DNA from 3 places in the Cellulomonas sp. C5510 genome. Region 2 is predicted to be linked to each of the others. Evidence: predicted binding sites of a transcription regulator. Region 2 holds the regulator's gene; each other region holds the start of a gene.
What was found. The regulator Rex, encoded in region 2, represses fermentation and respiration genes when NADH is low (regulators of the CRP and FNR family bind a similar motif). The targets are predictions, from matches to a motif close to CTTGTGAANNNNTTCACAAG.
Positions count from the first base shown of each region.

Region 1: the regulator Rex is predicted to act here: its motif matches at 3,468-3,487, upstream of pflB (formate C-acetyltransferase).
Region 3: the regulator Rex is predicted to act here: its motif matches at 1,911-1,930, upstream of adhE (bifunctional acetaldehyde-CoA/alcohol dehydrogenase).

Region 1 is NZ_CP081862.1:2,294,018-2,299,561, forward strand. It holds gene K5O09_RS10710 (3-hydroxyacyl-CoA dehydrogenase NAD-binding domain-containing protein) at 1-128, shown strand, start outside; gene pflA (pyruvate formate-lyase-activating protein) at 147-1,076, opposite strand; gene pflB (formate C-acetyltransferase) at 1,172-3,439, opposite strand; gene dxs (1-deoxy-D-xylulose-5-phosphate synthase) at 3,710-5,544, opposite strand, start outside.
Region 2 is NZ_CP081862.1:396,074-401,617, forward strand. It holds gene K5O09_RS01760 (alpha-N-arabinofuranosidase) at 1-1,464, shown strand, start outside; gene K5O09_RS01765 (GNAT family N-acetyltransferase) at 1,566-2,126, opposite strand; gene K5O09_RS01770 (HAD family phosphatase) at 2,123-2,950, opposite strand; gene K5O09_RS01775 (glutaredoxin family protein) at 2,985-3,290, shown strand; gene K5O09_RS01780 (redox-sensing transcriptional repressor Rex) at 3,300-3,986, shown strand; gene K5O09_RS01785 (YceI family protein) at 4,124-4,678, opposite strand; gene K5O09_RS01790 (MarR family winged helix-turn-helix transcriptional regulator) at 4,843-5,376, shown strand; gene K5O09_RS01795 (histidine phosphatase family protein) at 5,445-5,544, shown strand, end outside.
Region 3 is NZ_CP081862.1:1,025,794-1,031,337, reverse strand. It holds gene K5O09_RS04655 (glycoside hydrolase family 65 protein) at 1-1,718, shown strand, start outside; gene adhE (bifunctional acetaldehyde-CoA/alcohol dehydrogenase) at 1,999-4,725, shown strand; gene K5O09_RS04645 (hypothetical protein) at 4,876-5,376, shown strand; gene K5O09_RS04640 (molybdopterin oxidoreductase) at 5,495-5,544, shown strand, end outside.

The DNA.
Region 1 (5,544 bases), 1.9 Mb from region 2:
TGCTGCTCGGCGCGGGCTGGCCGGCGCACCTCGGCGGCATCTGCCCGTGGCTGGACAGGGAGGGCTGGTCCGAGCGGGTGCTCGGGCGGCGGCTGCTCCCGCCGGGCGTCGCGTCCGTGCCGGCGTGAGCGGGGACCGGCAGGGGCTCAGAAGACGGTGAGCCCGCGGTCGCGGAACTGCTGGCGCACGCGGGCGACCAGCTCGGGGCTCGGGGGCTGGGTGTCCTCGAGCTCGTAGGTCATCCCGAGGCTCGCCCACTTGTCGCGCCCCATCTGGTGGAACGGCAGCACCTCCACCCGGGTGACCGTGTCGAGCGTCGCGACGTAGTCGGCCACGGCGTCCACGTTCTCCGGGGCGTCGGTGAGCCCGGGCACGAGCACGAAGCGGATCCAGATCTCCGTGCCGCTCGCGGCGACCCGGCGGCCGAAGTCGAGCGTCGGCTGCAGCTCCCGGCCGGTGGTCTTCTTGTAGGTCTCGGGGATGCCCGACTTCACGTCCAGCAGGACGAGGTCGATGTCCGCCAGCATCTCGTCCGTGCAGTGCGCCCCGAGGTAGCCGGAGGTGTCGATCGCCGTGTGGACGCCGAGCTCCTTCGCACCGCGCAGGATGCGCGCGACGAACACCGGCTGCATGAGGGGCTCGCCGCCGGAGATCGTCAGCCCGCCGCCCGTGACCGCGAACACCGCGCGGTACCGGGCGATGCGGCGCAGCAGCTCCTCGGCGAGCACGGGCTCGCCGCGGCGCATCTCCATCGTGTCGGGGTTGTGGCAGTACAGGCAGCGCAACGGGCAGCCGGCGAGGAACGTGGTCAGCCGCGTCCCGGGGCCGTCGACCGCCGTCACGAGCTCCCAGGAGTGCAGCGAACCGAGCTCGCCGGCCCGCATCTGCGCGAACTTCTCGCTGCGCTCGGCGTCCGACACCTCGAGCCCGGCGGTGCCGGCCGAGGACCGGTGGTGGGACCCGCCGACCACCGGGACGCCGAGCTGGATCACCGGAGCGCCGACGTCGCCGCGGACGTCGCCGGCGTCGGAGGCGGAACCGCAGGCCGGGACCTCGCGCTCGACGGTGCTGGTCATCTCGGCCTCCTCCGGTGGGTCGTGCGGGGTGGTGCGGGGGGCGGGTGCCCGGCCGGGGCTGCTCCCTCGGCCGGGCACCCGGGTCCGCGTGCGGGTCAGAGCCCGCCGTGGAACGTCCGGGACAGCACGTCGAGCTGCTGCTCGCGCGTCAGCCGGACGAAGTTCACGGCGTAGCCGGAGACCCGGATGGTGAGCTGCGGGTACTTCTCGGGGTGCTCCATGGCGTCCTCGAGGGTGTCCCGGTTGAGGACGTTGACGTTCAGGTGGTAGCCGGAGGACACGTTGTACGCGTCCATGAGGCCCACCAGGTTCGCCACCTGCTCGTCCTTGGTGCGGCCGAGGCCCGAGGGCACGACCGTCGAGGTGAGCGAGATGCCGTCCATCGCCTCGGAGTACGGCAGCTTCGCGACCGACATCGCGGAGGCGAGCATGCCGTGCGAGTCGCGCCCGTTCATCGGGTTGGCGCCCGGGGCGAACGGCTCGCCGGCGCGGCGGCCGTCGGGGGTGTTGCCCGTGGCCTTGCCGTAGACGACGTTCGACGTGATCGTCAGCACCGACTGCGTGTGCAGCGCGTTCCGGTACGTCTTGTGGTGGCGGATCTTCTCCATGAAGGCCTTGGTGATGCCCACGGCGATGTCGTCCGCGCGGTCGTCGTCGTTGCCGTACTTCGGGAAGTCGCCCTCGATGACGTAGTCCGTCACCAGGCCGTCCTCGTCGCGCACCGGCGTGACCTTGGCGTACTTGATGGCCGACAGCGAGTCCGCGACGACCGACAGGCCCGCGATGCCGCACGCCATGGTCCGCAGGATCGCCCGGTCGTGCAGGGCCATCTCGAGGCGCTCGTACGCGTACTTGTCGTGCATGTAGTGCACGCAGTTGAGCGCGTCGACGTAGGTCTCGGCCAGCCAGTCGAGCAGCTTGTCGTACTTCGCCGCGACGTCGTCGTAGTCCAGCACGTCGCCCTCGACGGGGGCGCTGACCGGCGCGACCTGCTTGCCGGACACCTCGTCGCGGCCGCCGTTGATCGCGTACAGCAGCGCCTTGGCGATGTTGACGCGGGCGCCGAAGAACTGCATCTGCTTGCCGACCCGCATCGGGGACACGCAGCACGCGATGGCCGCGTCGTCGCCCCAGGAGGTGCGGATGAGCTCGTCGGACTCGTACTGGATCGCCGAGGTGTCGATCGAGACCTGTGCGCAGAACTTCTTGAAGCCCTCCGGCAGCCGGTTGCTCCACAGCACGGTCAGGTTCGGCTCCGGGGCCGGGCCGATGTTGTAGAGCGTCTGCAGGAACCGGAACGACGACTTGGTGACCAGCGGCCGGCCGTCCTCGCCGATGCCGCCGATGGACTCGGTGACCCAGGTCGGGTCGCCGGAGAACAGGGAGTCGTACTCGGGGGTGCGCAGGAACCGCACGATGCGCAGCTTGATGACGAAGTCGTCGATGAGCTCCTGCGCGAACTCCTCGGTGATCGCACCGGAGGCGAGGTCGCGCTGGATGTAGACGTCGAGGAACGTCGAGACCCGGCCGAGCGACATGGCCGCGCCGTTCTGCTCCTTCACGGCGCCGAGGTAGGCGAAGTACAGCCACTGCACGGCCTCGCGGGCGCTGGTGGCCGGCTTGGAGATGTCGTAGCCGTAGGAGGCCGCCATCTGCTTGAGCTCGACGAGCGCGCGGATCTGCTCCGCGTTCTCCTCGCGGTCGCGGATGATGTCCTCGACCGACGGCTCCATGTCCATCTCGTGCCGCTCGAGGCGCTTGCCCTCGATCAGCGCGTCCACGCCGTAGAGCGCGACGCGGCGGTAGTCGCCGATGATCCGGCCGCGGCCGTAGGCGTCCGGCAGGCCGGTGATGATGTGCGAGGAGCGGGCCGCGCGGACGTTCGGCGGGTACACGTCGAACACGCCGTCGTTGTGCGTCTTGCGGTACGTGGTGAAGATCTTCGCGACCTCCGCGTCGACCTCGTAGCCGTAGGTCTCGAGCGACTTCTCGACCATGCGCCACCCGCCGTTGGGGATCATGGCGCGCTTCAGCGGGGCGTCGGTCTGCAGGCCGACGATGAGCTCGTTGTCCTGGTCGATGTAGCCCGGCGCGTGGGAGACGATGGTCGACGGGGTGTGGTTGTCGATGTCGTACACGCCCTTGGCGCGCTCCTCCGGGAACATCGCGCTGAGCTTCGCCCAGATGCCCGTGGTGCGCTCCGTGGGGCCGGCGAGGAACGCCGAGTCGCCCGTGTACGGGGTGTAGTTGCGCTGGATGAAGTCGCGGACATCGATCCCGTCACACCAGGGTCCGGTGACGAAACCGCTCCAGGCACCCGCGGTGGCGTCGGTGCCGGACTGGGGTACTGCGGTGGTGGACATGTGATGCTCCCTCGCTGAGGACGTCGTACTCGTGACGCTATTCACGAGGTCATGGGATGTCTTGGGACCGAGGTCCCAACGCGCGCCCGACCAGCGGGAACGCGGACGTGACGGTGCTCACGTGGGACCGCGGGCGGCCCCCCGGGACCTGTCACGCCACCTGTCCGCCGGCCCCACGCTCCGCGACCCGCCCGTCGAGGGCGCAGTCGGTGCGGGTCCGCGCGCGGGAACCCCGCACCTGCTGCACGCTCGACGCGGCGCGGCGGCGGGTCAGCGCGCGGCGAGGGCCGCGAGGACGTCCCGCGCGATGTCGGGGGCCGTGAGGCGCAGGGACGTCAGGAGCTCGTCGCGGGACGCGTGCTCGAGGAACCGGCGCGGGACGCCGAACGCCTGCACGGGTGTGCCGATGCCGGCGTCCCGGGCGCGCAGCCCGAGCGCCGATCCGATGCCTCCCTCGCGGACGCCGTCCTCCAGGGTGACCGCGTGGTCGTGCTCCCCCACCAGCTTGACCAGGGCGGCCGGTACGGGCAGGACCCACCGCGGGTCCACGACGGTCACGCGCAGCCCGTGGGCGGCCAGCAGCTCGCCGAGCGCGAGGGCGGTCGGCGCCATCGCCCCGACGGAGCAGACCAGGACGGACCGCGCCGCCCGGTCGCCCGGCTCGGCCGGGTCCACCGGGTCCACCGGGTCCACCGGGTCCGCGGTGCCGCCGTGCCGGGCGAGCACGTCGACCCCGTCGACCTCGTCGACGGCCGGGACGGGGTCGGGCAGAGCGCCCTTCGGGTACCGCACGACCGTCGGGGCGTCGTCCACGTCGACGGCGGCGCGCAGCGCGGCCCGCAGCGTGTCGCCGTCACGCGGCGCTGCCAGGCGCAGCCCCGGCACGACGCCGAGCACGGCCAGGTCCCACATGCCGTTGTGGCTGGCGCCGTCGTCCCCGGTGAGCCCGGCGCGGTCGAGGACGAACGTGACGCCCGCCCGGTGCAGCGCGACGTCCATGAGCACCTGGTCGAACGCCCGGTTGAGGAACGTGGCGTACACGGCGACCACGGGGTGCAGCCCGGCGTACGCCATCCCCGCGGCGGTCGTCACGGCGTGCTGCTCCGCGATGCCCACGTCGAACGTCCGGTCCGGGAACTCGGCCGCGAACGGCGCGAGGCCGACCGGGTTGAGCATGGCGGCGGTGAGCGCGACGACGTCGGGACGCCGGTGCCCGATCCGCACGATCTCGTCCGCGAACACGCCGGTCCAGCCGAACCGCGACGGCGCCACGGGCAGGCCGGTCTCGGGATGGATCTGCCCGACCGCGTGGAACCGGTCCGCCACGTCCTGCTCGGCGGGCGTGTAGCCGCGGCCCTTCTCGGTGATCACGTGGACGATGACGGGCCCGCCGAACGCCCGCGCGCGCTGGAGCGCGAACTCGACGTCCGCGACGTCGTGCCCGTCCACCGGGCCGATGTACTTCAGGCCGAGGTCCTCGAACATGCCCTGCGGGGCGACGACGTCCTTGATGCCCTTCTTGAGCCCGTGCAGGGCGTCGTACGCGAGCCGCCCGGGCGGTCCGGACCGCTTGAGGGTGCGCTTGCCCCAGGACAGCACGGTCTCGTACCCGCGCGTGGTGCGCAGGGCGTCCAGGTGCAGCGCGAGGCCGCCGATGGTCGGCGCGTAGGAGCGGCCGTTGTCGTTGACCACGACGACCAGCCGGCGGTCGGTGCCGTCCGCGATGTTGTTGAGCGCCTCCCAGGCCATGCCCCCCGTCAGCGCGCCGTCGCCGATGACCGCGACCACGTGCCGGTCGCCGCGCCCGGCGAGGGCGTCGGCCCGCGCGATGCCGTCCGCCCAGGACAGCGCCGTCGAGGCGTGCGAGTTCTCGACGACGTCGTGCTCGGACTCGGCGCGGCTCGGGTAGCCCGACAGGCCGCCGCGGTGCCGCAGGCGCCCGAAGTCCTGCCGCCCGGTCAGCAGCTTGTGGACGTACGCCTGGTGCCCGGTGTCGAAGACCAGGGTGTCGCGCGGCGAGTCGAACACGCGGTGCAGCGCGAGCGTGAGCTCGACGACACCGAGGTTCGGGCCGAGGTGCCCGCCGGTCCGCGACACCTGGTCGA
Region 2 (5,544 bases):
GGTCCCGTCCGCCGCGGCACGTTCGGCGCCTTCGTGGAGCACCTGGGCCGCTGCGTCTACACCGGCATCCACGACCCGGAGCACCCCACCGCGGACGCCGACGGGTTCCGCCGCGACGTCATCGAGCTCACCCGGGAGCTCGGTGTCTCCACCGTCCGCTACCCCGGCGGCAACTTCGTCTCCGGGTACCGCTGGGAGGACGGTGTCGGCCCGCGCGACCAGCGCCCCCGCCGGCTCGACCTGGCCTGGCACTCCACCGAGCCGAACCTGGTCGGCGTCGACGAGTTCGTGCGCTGGACCGCGGCCTCCGGCACCGAGCCGATGATGGCCGTGAACCTCGGCACCCGCGGCGTCCAGGAGGCCCTCGACCTCCTGGAGTACTGCAACGTCCGCGGGGGCACCGCGCTGTCGGACCAGCGCCGCGCGAACGGCGCGCCCGACCCGTACGGCATCCGCATGTGGTGCCTCGGCAACGAGATGGACGGGCCGTGGCAGATCGGCCACAAGACCGCCCACGAGTACGGTCGGCTCGCCGCCGAGACCGCCCGGGCCATGCGCATGGTCGACCCCGACCTCACCCTCGTGGCCTGCGGGTCCTCCGGCGTCGGGATGCCCACCTTCGGCGAGTGGGAGCAGATCGTGCTGAGCGAGACGTACGAGCACGTCGACCTCATCAGCGCCCACGCCTACTACGCCGAGGAGGACGGCGACCTCGGCTCGTTCCTGGCCTCCGCGATGGACATGGACCACTTCATCGCGTCGGTCGCGGCCGTCGCGGACGGTGTGCGGGCCCACAAGAAGCTGGACAAGCGCATCCACATCTCGTTCGACGAGTGGAACGTCTGGTACCAGAAGCGCGCCGAGTCCGTGCCGCCCTCGGGTGACGACTGGCCGGTCGCACCGGTGCTGCTCGAGGACAAGTACAACGTCGCGGACGCCGTGGTGGTCGGCAACCTGCTGATCTCGCTGCTGCGGCACACCGACCGGGTGCACTCGGCGTCGCTCGCGCAGCTCGTCAACGTCATCGCCCCGATCATGACGGAGCCCGGCGGCCGGGTGTGGCGCCAGACCACGTTCCACCCGTTCGCGCAGGCGTCCCGGTACGCGGCGGGCGACGTGCTCCAGGTGGCCGTCGAGGCCCCGACGTACGAGACCGCGAAGTTCGGGGACGCCCCGCTGGTCGACGCCGTCGCGACGCGGGACCCGGAGACCGGCGCCGTCGCGCTGTTCGCGGTCAACCGCTCGACCACCGAGACGGTCACCCTCGAGGTCGACACCCGCGCGATCCCCGGGCTCCGGGTGGTCGAGGCGACGAGCCTGTCGAACCCGGACCACACGTGGGTGGCGACGGCCGACGACGACACCTCGGTGGCGCCCCGCCCGAACGGCACCGCGGTCGTCGACGGCGGCCGGCTCACCGTCCAGGTGCCGCCGGTGTCGTGGAACGTGGTGCGGCTGGCCTGAGCCGGCACGACGCGGGGCGCGGTCGGTCCACCGGCCCGCGCCCCGCGTCCCCGCGTCCCCGCGTGGGGGAGGGTCGACCGCGCCCCCGCACCCCGCGCCGGTCAGAGCGGACGGTGCAGCACCAGGTCGTGGTGGCGCTGCTCGCCGACCTGGAAGGTCCGCGTCCCGACGACGTCGAAGCCGGAGCGCCGGTAGAACGCCTGCGCCCGCACGTTCTCCCCGTTCACCCCGAGCCACACGCCGACGGCCCCGCGGGCGCGCGCGACGTCGAGGCTCGCGGCCATCAGGTCCCGGGCGACGCCGCCGCCGTGCCGGCCTGCCACCACGTAGCACTTGCTGAGCTCCGTGGTCGGGCGCAGCGGGACGACGGCGGCGACCTCCGGCGCGGACGGCTCACCGGCCACCAGCAGCGTGTAGCCGACCAGCTCGCCGTCCTCGTCCGCCACGAGCACGTCGCGCGTCGGGTCGGTCAGGTGGTCCGCGAAGTGCGCGGCGGTGAGGTGCGCCGCGACGAAGGCGGCGTGGTCCGCCGGGGTCGACGACGGCGGGCACGCGAGCGGGAACGTCGCGGCGGCGAGCCCGGCGATCGCGGCGGCCTCCTCCGGGCGGGCCCGGCGCACGGTCGCACCCGCCCGGCCCGGAGCCGTCCCGGCGGTGGTCACCGGCCCTCCCAGCGGGCCCGTAGCGCGCGGCGGACGGCGCGCACGACCAGCCCGAGCACCCAGGCGGACCCGGCGACGGTCGCCGCGTCGACGCCGCGGCGGGTGGCGTTGCGCCGGCCGCGGAACTCCCGCACCGGCCAGCCGACCTCGGCCGCGTGCCGCCGGAGACGTCCGTCGGGGTTGATGGCGCACGGGAAACCGACCTCGGACAGGATCGGCACGTCGTTCGTGGAGTCGCCGTACGCGAACGACTGCGAGAGGTCGACGCCCTGCCGCTCGGCGAGGGCGCGCACGGCCGACGCCTTCGCCTTGCCGTGCAGCAGGTCCCCGACCAGGCGGCCGGTGTAGAAGCCCTCGCGGTGCTCGGCGACGGTGCCGATGGCGCCGGTCGCGCCCAGGCGGCGGGCGATGATGTCGGCGATCTCGACGGGCGTCGCGGTCACGAGCCACACCTGGTGGCCGGCGCGCAGGTGCTGGTCCAGCAGTCGCTGGGTGCCGGGGAAGATGCGCAGCGAGAGCACCTCGTCGTAGATGTCCTCCGCGATGGCGACGACCTCCGCGACGGACCGGCCCTGCATGATCTCGAGCGCCCGTTCCCGGACCTCGTCGATCTGCTGCCGGTTCTCCCCGAACGCGAGGTAGCGGGCCTGGTGCCCGGCGAACCGCACGATGTCGGAGCTGCGGAAGAAGCCCCGCCGGTACAGCCCGACCGCGAGGTGGAACGAGCTGGCCCCGCGGATGATGGTGTTGTCCACGTCGAAGAAGGCGGCCACCCGGCCCGGCTGCACGGCGGCGCCGGTGTCGGGCTCGGTGGGCTCGGGCACGCGGCCACTGTAGCCAGATGCCTAGGCTCGTGCCGTGCAGCCCACCGCCCCCCTCGCCCCCGTCGGCCCGGACCGCGCGCGCGTGGTGCTCTACGCCCGCGGCGGCTGCCACCTGTGCGACGACGCCCGCGCGGTGGTCGCTGCCGTGGCCGCGGAGCGCGGCGCGTCGTGGGCGGAGGTGGACGTCGACGCCGGGGGCGCGGCGCCCGGCGGGAGGTCGCTCGCGGACGTCTACGGCGAGCTGGTGCCGGTCGTCGAGGTGGACGGCGCGCGGGTGGGCTACTGGCAGATCGACGCCGACCGCCTGCGGGACGCGCTGGCAGGGCCGCCGACCGCCTAATCTGGGGGGGTGCGAGCCCTGCCGCCGACCACCGTCGCCCGCCTCCCCGGATACCTGCGCTCCCTGGGCGGCCTCGCCTCGGAGGGTGTGACCACCACCTCGTCCGACCAGCTCGCGGAGCTGGTCGGCGCCTCGCCCGCGCAGCTGCGCAAGGACCTGTCCTACCTGGGGGCCGGCGGACGCCGCGGCGTGGGGTACGAGGTCGACCACCTGCGCAAGCAGATCGCCGGCGCGCTCGGCATGGCCGAGGAGCGCCAGCTCGTCATCGTCGGCATCGGCAACCTGGGTCACGCGCTCGCCACCTACTCCGGGTTCGCGGACCGCGGGTTCGTCCTCGTGGGCCTGTTCGACACGCACGCGGACCTGGTGGGGACGCGCGTCGGCGGCCACGTGGTCCAGCACGTCGACGAGCTGGAGCGGGTCATCGACGAGACGGAGGCGAGCGTCGCGATCGTGGCGACGCCGGGGTCCGCCGCCCAGGCGACGACGGACCGGCTGGTCGCGGCGGGCATCACCGGCATCCTCAACTTCGCGCCCCGCACGGTGCGGGTGCCCGACGGCGTGGACGTGCGGGAGGTGGACCTCGGGTCGGAGCTGCAGATCCTCGGGTTCCACGCGCGGCAGCGGGCCGCCCGCCCCGTCGCGGCTCCCGTCGCCGCTCCCGCCGCCGAGCCGGAGCCGGTCGCGGCGGACTGAGCCCGACCGGCCGGGCCGTCGTGCGCGGTGGCCCGGCCGCTGCCGTGCCCGCCCGGGCCGGCACGTGCCCGGGGACGTGCACGAGGGCCCGGTCGCGGCAGGGGGTGCGCGACCGGGCCCTCGTGGACCGGGGGAGGTCAGGCCTGCTTGATGGCCGAGACCTCGAGGGAGATGACGACCTTGTCGCTCACCAGGACGCCGCCGGCCTCGAGGGCCGCGTTCCAGGTGATGCCGAAGTCCTTGCGGGAGATCGTCGTGGTGGCGGAGAAGCCCGCGCGCTGGTTGCCGAACGGGTCGGTGGCCGCGCCGCCGAACTCGACGGCCAGGTCGACGGACTGCGTCACGCCGTGGATGGTCAGGTCGCCGGTGACGACGTAGTCCTCGCCGTCGGGGCGCACGGCGGTGGAGGTGAAGGTCCACTCGCCGAAGGTCTCGACGTCGAAGAAGTCGGCGCTCTTGAGGTGGCCGTCGCGGCCGGCGTCGTTGGTGTTGATCGTCGTCGGGTCGAGCGTCGCGGTGACGGCGGAGAGCGTGAGGTCCTCGACCACGGTGATGGCGCCGGAGGTCACCGCGACGGTGCCGCGGACCTTGGAGATGCCGGCGTGGCGGACCGTGAAGGACGCCTCGGTGTGCGAGGGGTCGAGGGTCCAGGTGCCGGCGGTGAGACCGGTGGGCAGCGTGGTGACGGACATGGTGCCTCCTGCATTGGTTGAAGCGTCAACTGCGGTTAGTTGAGATTTCTACTACACTGCGGACGAGGGCGCAACACCTGTGGGACGATCAGCGACCGACGTCACAGTGCGGGCCCGCGCGACCGCGGCAGCCCGCCGGGGACGCCCCGGGAGGAGGACCGGCGATGAGCAGCGCCACGGAGCGGACGACGAGCGCGACGCGCGCCCACGACGACGTCCGCTGGCTGTCGGCGGACGAGCAGCAGGCCTGGCGCGCGTACCGCGACGGCACGGCCCGGCTGCTGGACGTGCTGGCGCACGACCTCGAGCAGGAGACCGGGCTGTCGCTCGGCGAGTACGAGGTCCTGGTCCGGCTCTCCGAGGCGCCCGGCCGCACGCTGCGCATGTCCGAGCTGGCCGGCGAGCTCGCCCACTCCCGCAGCCGCCTGACGCACACCGTGCGCCGCATGGAGGCCGACGGACTGGTCGAGCGGGCCCCGTGCCTCGAGGACGCCCGCGGCGTGAACTGCACCATGACGGACACGGGCTGGCGCCGGCTCGTCGAGGCCGCCCCCGCCCACGTCGAGTCCGTACGAGCACGCCTCGTCGACGTGCTCACCCCGCGGCAGCTGCAGGCCCTCGGCGACGCGATGGGCGCCGTCGGCGCCGCGCTGCAGGCCGGCTGCGCCGCCGCGCTGGCGGAGGCCGAGCGCGCGTAGCCCCCGCCCGCGGGCTGCACCGCCACCTCCCGGCCCGAGCACCCAGCCGGGTTTGCGAGACTGACCCCATGGTCGCGACCACCATCCACCTCATGCGCCACGGCGAGGTCCACAACCCCACCGGCGTCCTGTACGGGCGCCTGCCCGGGTACCACCTGTCCGAGCGCG
Region 3 (5,544 bases), 630 kb from region 2:
CCAAGCACGTCTACCGGGTCGACGCGAAGCGGGGCCGGCCGGTCCGCATCACCAAGGTCGTCACCTACCACTCGTCGCGCGGCGTGCCCGCGCGCGAGCTCGCCGACCGCTGCCGCCGCACCCTGGACCGGGCCGCGAAGGCCGGCGTCGAGCAGGCGTTCGCCGACCAGCGCGCGTGGCTCGACGCGTTCTGGGCGCGCTCCGACGTCGAGGTGCCGGGGCAGCCCGAGCTGCAGCAGGCCATCCGCTGGAACCTGTTCCAGCTCGCGCAGGCCACCGCGCGCGCCGAGGGCAGCGGCATCGCGGCGAAGGGGCTGACCGGCTCGGGGTACAGCGGGCACTACTTCTGGGACACCGAGATCTACGTCCTGCCGTTCCTCAGCTACACCTCCCCGCGGGTGGCCCGCAACGCGCTGCGGTTCCGCTACACGATGCTGGACGCCGCGCGGCGCCGGGCCGCCGAGCTCAACCAGAACGGCGCGCTGTTCCCGTGGCGCACCATCAACGGCGAGGAGGCGTCCGCGTACTACGCGGCCGGCACCGCGCAGTACCACATCGACGCGGACATCGCGCACGCCGTGCGGCAGTACGTCGCCGCCACCGGGGACGACGGGTTCCTGGCGCGCGAGGCCGTCGACATCCTGGTGGAGACCGCGCGCATGTGGGCGGACCTCGGGTTCTGGCGCGGGACCAACGGCGACGCGTCGTTCCACATCCACGGCGTCACGGGGCCCGACGAGTACACGACCGTGGTGAACGACAACCTGTTCACCAACGTCATGGCCCGCGCGAACCTGCGCGGGGCGGTCGAGGCCGTCGAGCGGCTCGCGCACGAGCACCCGGCGGAGCACGCCGCGATGGCCGCCCGGCTGCGCCTCACGCAGGACGAGCTGGACGAGTGGGCGCACGCCGCGGAGCGGATGCACATCCCGTTCGACGAGCGCCTGGGCATCCACCCGCAGGACTCGCAGTTCCTCGAGAAGGAGCTGTGGGACCTCGCCAACACGGACCCGGCCAAGCGCCCGCTGCTGCTCTACTACCACCCGCTCGTGATCTACCGGTTCCAGGTGCTCAAGCAGGCCGACGTGGTGCTGGCCCTGTTCCTCCAGGGCGACCAGTTCACGCCGGAGGAGAAGCTCGCGGACTTCGACTACTACGACCCGCTGACCACCGGCGACTCCACGCTGTCGGCCGTCGTGCAGTCGATCGTGGCCTCCGAGGTCGGCTACCAGGAGCTGGCGCTGCGGTACTTCACGTCGGCGCTGTACGTGGACCTGGCGGACCTGCACCACAACACGTCCGACGGCGTGCACGTCGCGTCGCTCGGCGGGGTGTGGAGCGCGCTGGCGTGCGGGTTCGGCGGCATGCGGGACCACGAGGGCGTCGTGTCGCTCGACCCGCGGCTGCCGGAGGTCTGGGACGGGCTGACGTTCCGGATCACGCTGCGCGGCACGCGGGTGCGCGTCGACGTCCGGCACACCGAGCTGCGGCTGACCGTCGAGGACGGAGACGCCGCGGACCTCGTCGTGCGCGGCGAGCACGTGAAGGTCACGGCGGGCGACCCCGTGGTGGTGCGCCTCGACCCGGCGCCGCGCCTCATCGGCACGCCGACGGTGCGCGACATCGAGGGCACGCGCCGCGCCGACGGCACCCTCATGACGGCGACCGTGCCGGACCACCCGACCGTCGTCACGCCGCCGCCGCTGCCGCACGAGTGAGCCCGTCGGGGCCCCGCACCGGGGCCCCGCGCAGGCTGCGACGACGAGGCCCGTCGTCCCGGACCACCCCGGGGCGACGGGCCTCGTCGTGCTGCCCGCCGCCGCGTCGTCGCAGGTCACGGGCGCGCCCGGCAGGCACGGCCCGGGAGGTGGACCGGCCGGACCTAGGTCCCCGGGACTCCGGTCCCAGACTTTGTGAATTCTTTCTCGATATCGTCGTCCACGTGAGGTCGACGGAGCCCTTACACCCCCACCTCATCGGACCACCCGGGAGAACCCCGTGACCATCACGACGAGCACCGACACCGCGGCCGCCATCGACCAGCTGGTCGCCGGCGCCACCAAGGCGCTGGCGGAGTACGCCCGCTTCACGCAGGAGGACGTCGACCGGCTGGTCAAGAAGGCCGCCGTCGCCGCACTCGACCAGCACGGCCAGCTCGCCGAGCTGGCGGTCGAGGAGACCGGCCGCGGCGTCTTCGAGGACAAGGCCGTCAAGAACATCTTCGCCTGCGAGCACGTCACCAACTCGATGGCGGCGCTCAAGACCGTCGGCGTCATCAGCCGCGACGAGATCAACGGCATCACCGAGATCGCCGAGCCCGTCGGCGTCATCTGCGCGATGACCCCGGTGACCAACCCGACGTCGACCGCGATCTTCAAGTCGCTCATCGCGCTGAAGACCCGCAACCCGATCATCTTCGCGTTCCACCCGAACGCCCAGAAGTCCTCCGTCGCCGCGGCGCGGGTCGTGCGGGACGCGGCGATCGCCGCCGGCGCCCCCGAGCACTGCATCCAGTGGGTCGAGACGCCCTCGATGGAGGCCACCGGCCTGCTGATGAACCACCCCGGCGTCTCCACCATCCTCGCGACCGGCGGCAACGCGATGGTCCGCGCGGCGTACTCCTGCGGCAAGCCGGCCCTCGGCGTCGGCGCGGGCAACGTCCCGGCGTACATCGAGAAGACCGCCAAGCTCAAGCGGGCCGTCAACGACGTGGTGCTGTCCAAGTCGTTCGACAACGGCATGATCTGCGCCTCCGAGCAGGCCGTCATCCTGGACGACGAGATCTACGACGCCGCGCTCGCGGAGTTCGCGGTCCTGCACGCCTACCGCGCCACCAAGAAGGAGAAGGCGCTCCTCGAGAAGTTCATCTTCGGCGTCGAGGCCAAGGGCAAGAACTGCGCCGACGCCAAGCTGAACCCGACCGTCGTCGGCAAGTCCCCGCAGTGGATCGCCGAGCAGGCCGGCTTCTCCGTCCCCGCCGAGACCTCGATCATCCTCGCCGAGGTCGGCTCCGTCGGCCCGAACGAGCCGCTGACCCGCGAGAAGCTCTGCCCCGTGCTGGCCGTGCTGCGCGCCACCTCCACCGAGCAGGGCATCCAGCTCGCCGAGCAGATGGTCGAGTTCGACGGCCTCGGCCACTCCGCCGCGATCCACACCCAGGACGAGGCGCTCACCGAGGAGTACGGCAACCGCGTCAAGGCGATCCGCGTCATCGCGAACGCCCCCTCGTCGCTCGGCGGCATCGGCGACATCTACAACGCCTTCATCCCGTCGCTCACCCTCGGCTGCGGCTCCTACGGCCACAACTCGGTGTCGAACAACGTGTCGGCGATCAACCTCGTCAACATCAAGCGCGTGGGCCGGAGGAACAACAACTTGCAGTGGTTCAAGGTCCCGGCCAAGACGTACTTCGAGCCGAACGCCATCCGCTACCTGACCGACATGGCCGACGTCGAGCGGGTCACCATCGTCACCGACGCCACGATGACCACTCTCGGGTTCGTCGACCGCGTCCTGGACGTCCTGAACCGCCGCGGCAACCACGTGTCGGTCCAGATCATCGACCAGGTGGAGCCGGAGCCCAGCGTCAAGACGGTCCAGGCCGGCGCGGCGCAGATGCGGCACTTCCGCCCCGACACGATCATCGCCCTCGGCGGCGGCTCGCCGATGGACGCGGCGAAGGTCATGTGGCTGCTGTACGAGCACCCGGAGATCGTGTTCTCCGATCTCAAGCAGAAGTTCTTCGACGTCCGCAAGCGCGCGTTCAAGTTCCCGGTGCTCGGCGACCTGGCCAAGCTGGTCTGCATCCCGACCACCTCGGGCACCGGCGCCGAGGTCACCCCGTTCGCGGTCATCTCCGACCCCGACGCCGGCAAGAAGTACCCGCTGGCGGACTACGCGCTGACCCCGACGGTCGCGATCATCGACCCGGTCCTCACCTCGAAGATGCCGCGCTCGCTGGCCGCCGACTCCGGCTTCGACGCCCTGACCCACGCCACCGAGGCGTTCGTCGCGGTGTACGCCAACGACTTCACCGACGGCATGGCGCTGCAGGCGATCCGCCTGATCTTCGACAACCTGGCGCAGTCGGTGAACGGCGACCCGGCCGACCCGGCCACCAAGGCCGCCCGCGAGAAGATGCACAACGCGGGCACCATCGCCGGCATGGCGTTCGGCAACGCGTTCCTCGGCATCGTGCACGCGATGGCGCACGTCATCGGCTCGACGTTCCACCTGGTCCACGGCCGGACGAACGCCACGCTGCTGCCGCACGTCATCCGGTACAACGGCCAGATCCCGACCAAGCTCACGAGCTGGCCGAAGTACGAGCACTACGTCGCCCCGGAGCGGTTCCAGCAGATCGCCCAGATGCTGGGCCTGCCGGCCGAGACCCCGGAGCAGGGCGTGGAGTCCTACGCCCTGGCCATCGAGGCCCTGCGCGCGAAGGTCGGCATCCCGTCGTCCTTCCAGGCGCAGGGCGTCGACGAGCAGGACTTCCTGTCCCGGCTCGACGAGGTCGCGATGGGCGCGTACGAGGACCAGTGCGCGCCGGCGAACCCCCGCATGCCGATGCGGGCGGACATGAAGGACATCATGACTGCGGCCTACTACGGCACCTCCGTCGCCGAGGTGCGAGGCCGCCGCGAGCAGCGGGGTGCGACGAGTGACGCGCCCGCCGGGGCGGGGGCCCCGGACGAGGAGAGCGCCACGGTCGCCTCCTCCTGACCCACGGTCAGGCTGCTCGCCGAGCGCCCCGCCCGCGATCGTCCGCGGGCGGGGCGCTCCTCTGCGTCCGGGCGGTCCCGGCGCCGCCGCTCCCAGCCGGACGCCAGGCGCGCCTGGCACAATGACCGGTCCCCGACGAGGAGGCCCCACATGACCACCCGCCGCCACCGCGCCGCCCTGGCCGCGCCGCTCGTGCTGGGCGCGCTCCTGCTCGGCGCGTGCTCCGAGGCGCAGGACGTCGCCTCGCAGGCGCAGTCCGCCGTCGACTCCGCGCGCGACGCCGCCGGCCGGCTCGGCGAGCTCGCCGACGCGGCCCGCGAGCGCGTCGAGTCCGCCCGCTCCGCCGTCGACGACGCCCGCACCCGGCTGTCCGAGCTCGACGCCGGCGCCCGCGCCGCCGCGCAGGACGCCGTCGACCAGGCGAGCACCGCCGTGGACGACGCGACGACCGCGCTCGCCGACGCCCGGGAGCAGGGCTCCGCCGCCACGCAGGAGCAGCTCGACTCCGCCCGGTCCGCCCTCGACTCCGCGCGCAGCGCCCTCGACGGCGCGTCCACGCAGGTGGACGACGCGACCGCGGACGCCCTGGACCGGCTCGCGCAGCAGGTCGAGGAGCTGAGCCGCCAGGTGGAGCAGACCGAGCAGGGCTGAACCGGCCGGACGGCGCAGCCCGTCGGGCGAGCGGGGCCGTTGCGCGAACCGCTCGGCTCACCCGGGCGAAGGACCCTCGACCCCTTCAGTCCGGGTCCGGCGTGCCGATGTCCCCGTCATGAGCACGCACCACCCGCGCACCCGGACCCGGCACCACGTGCCGTGGTG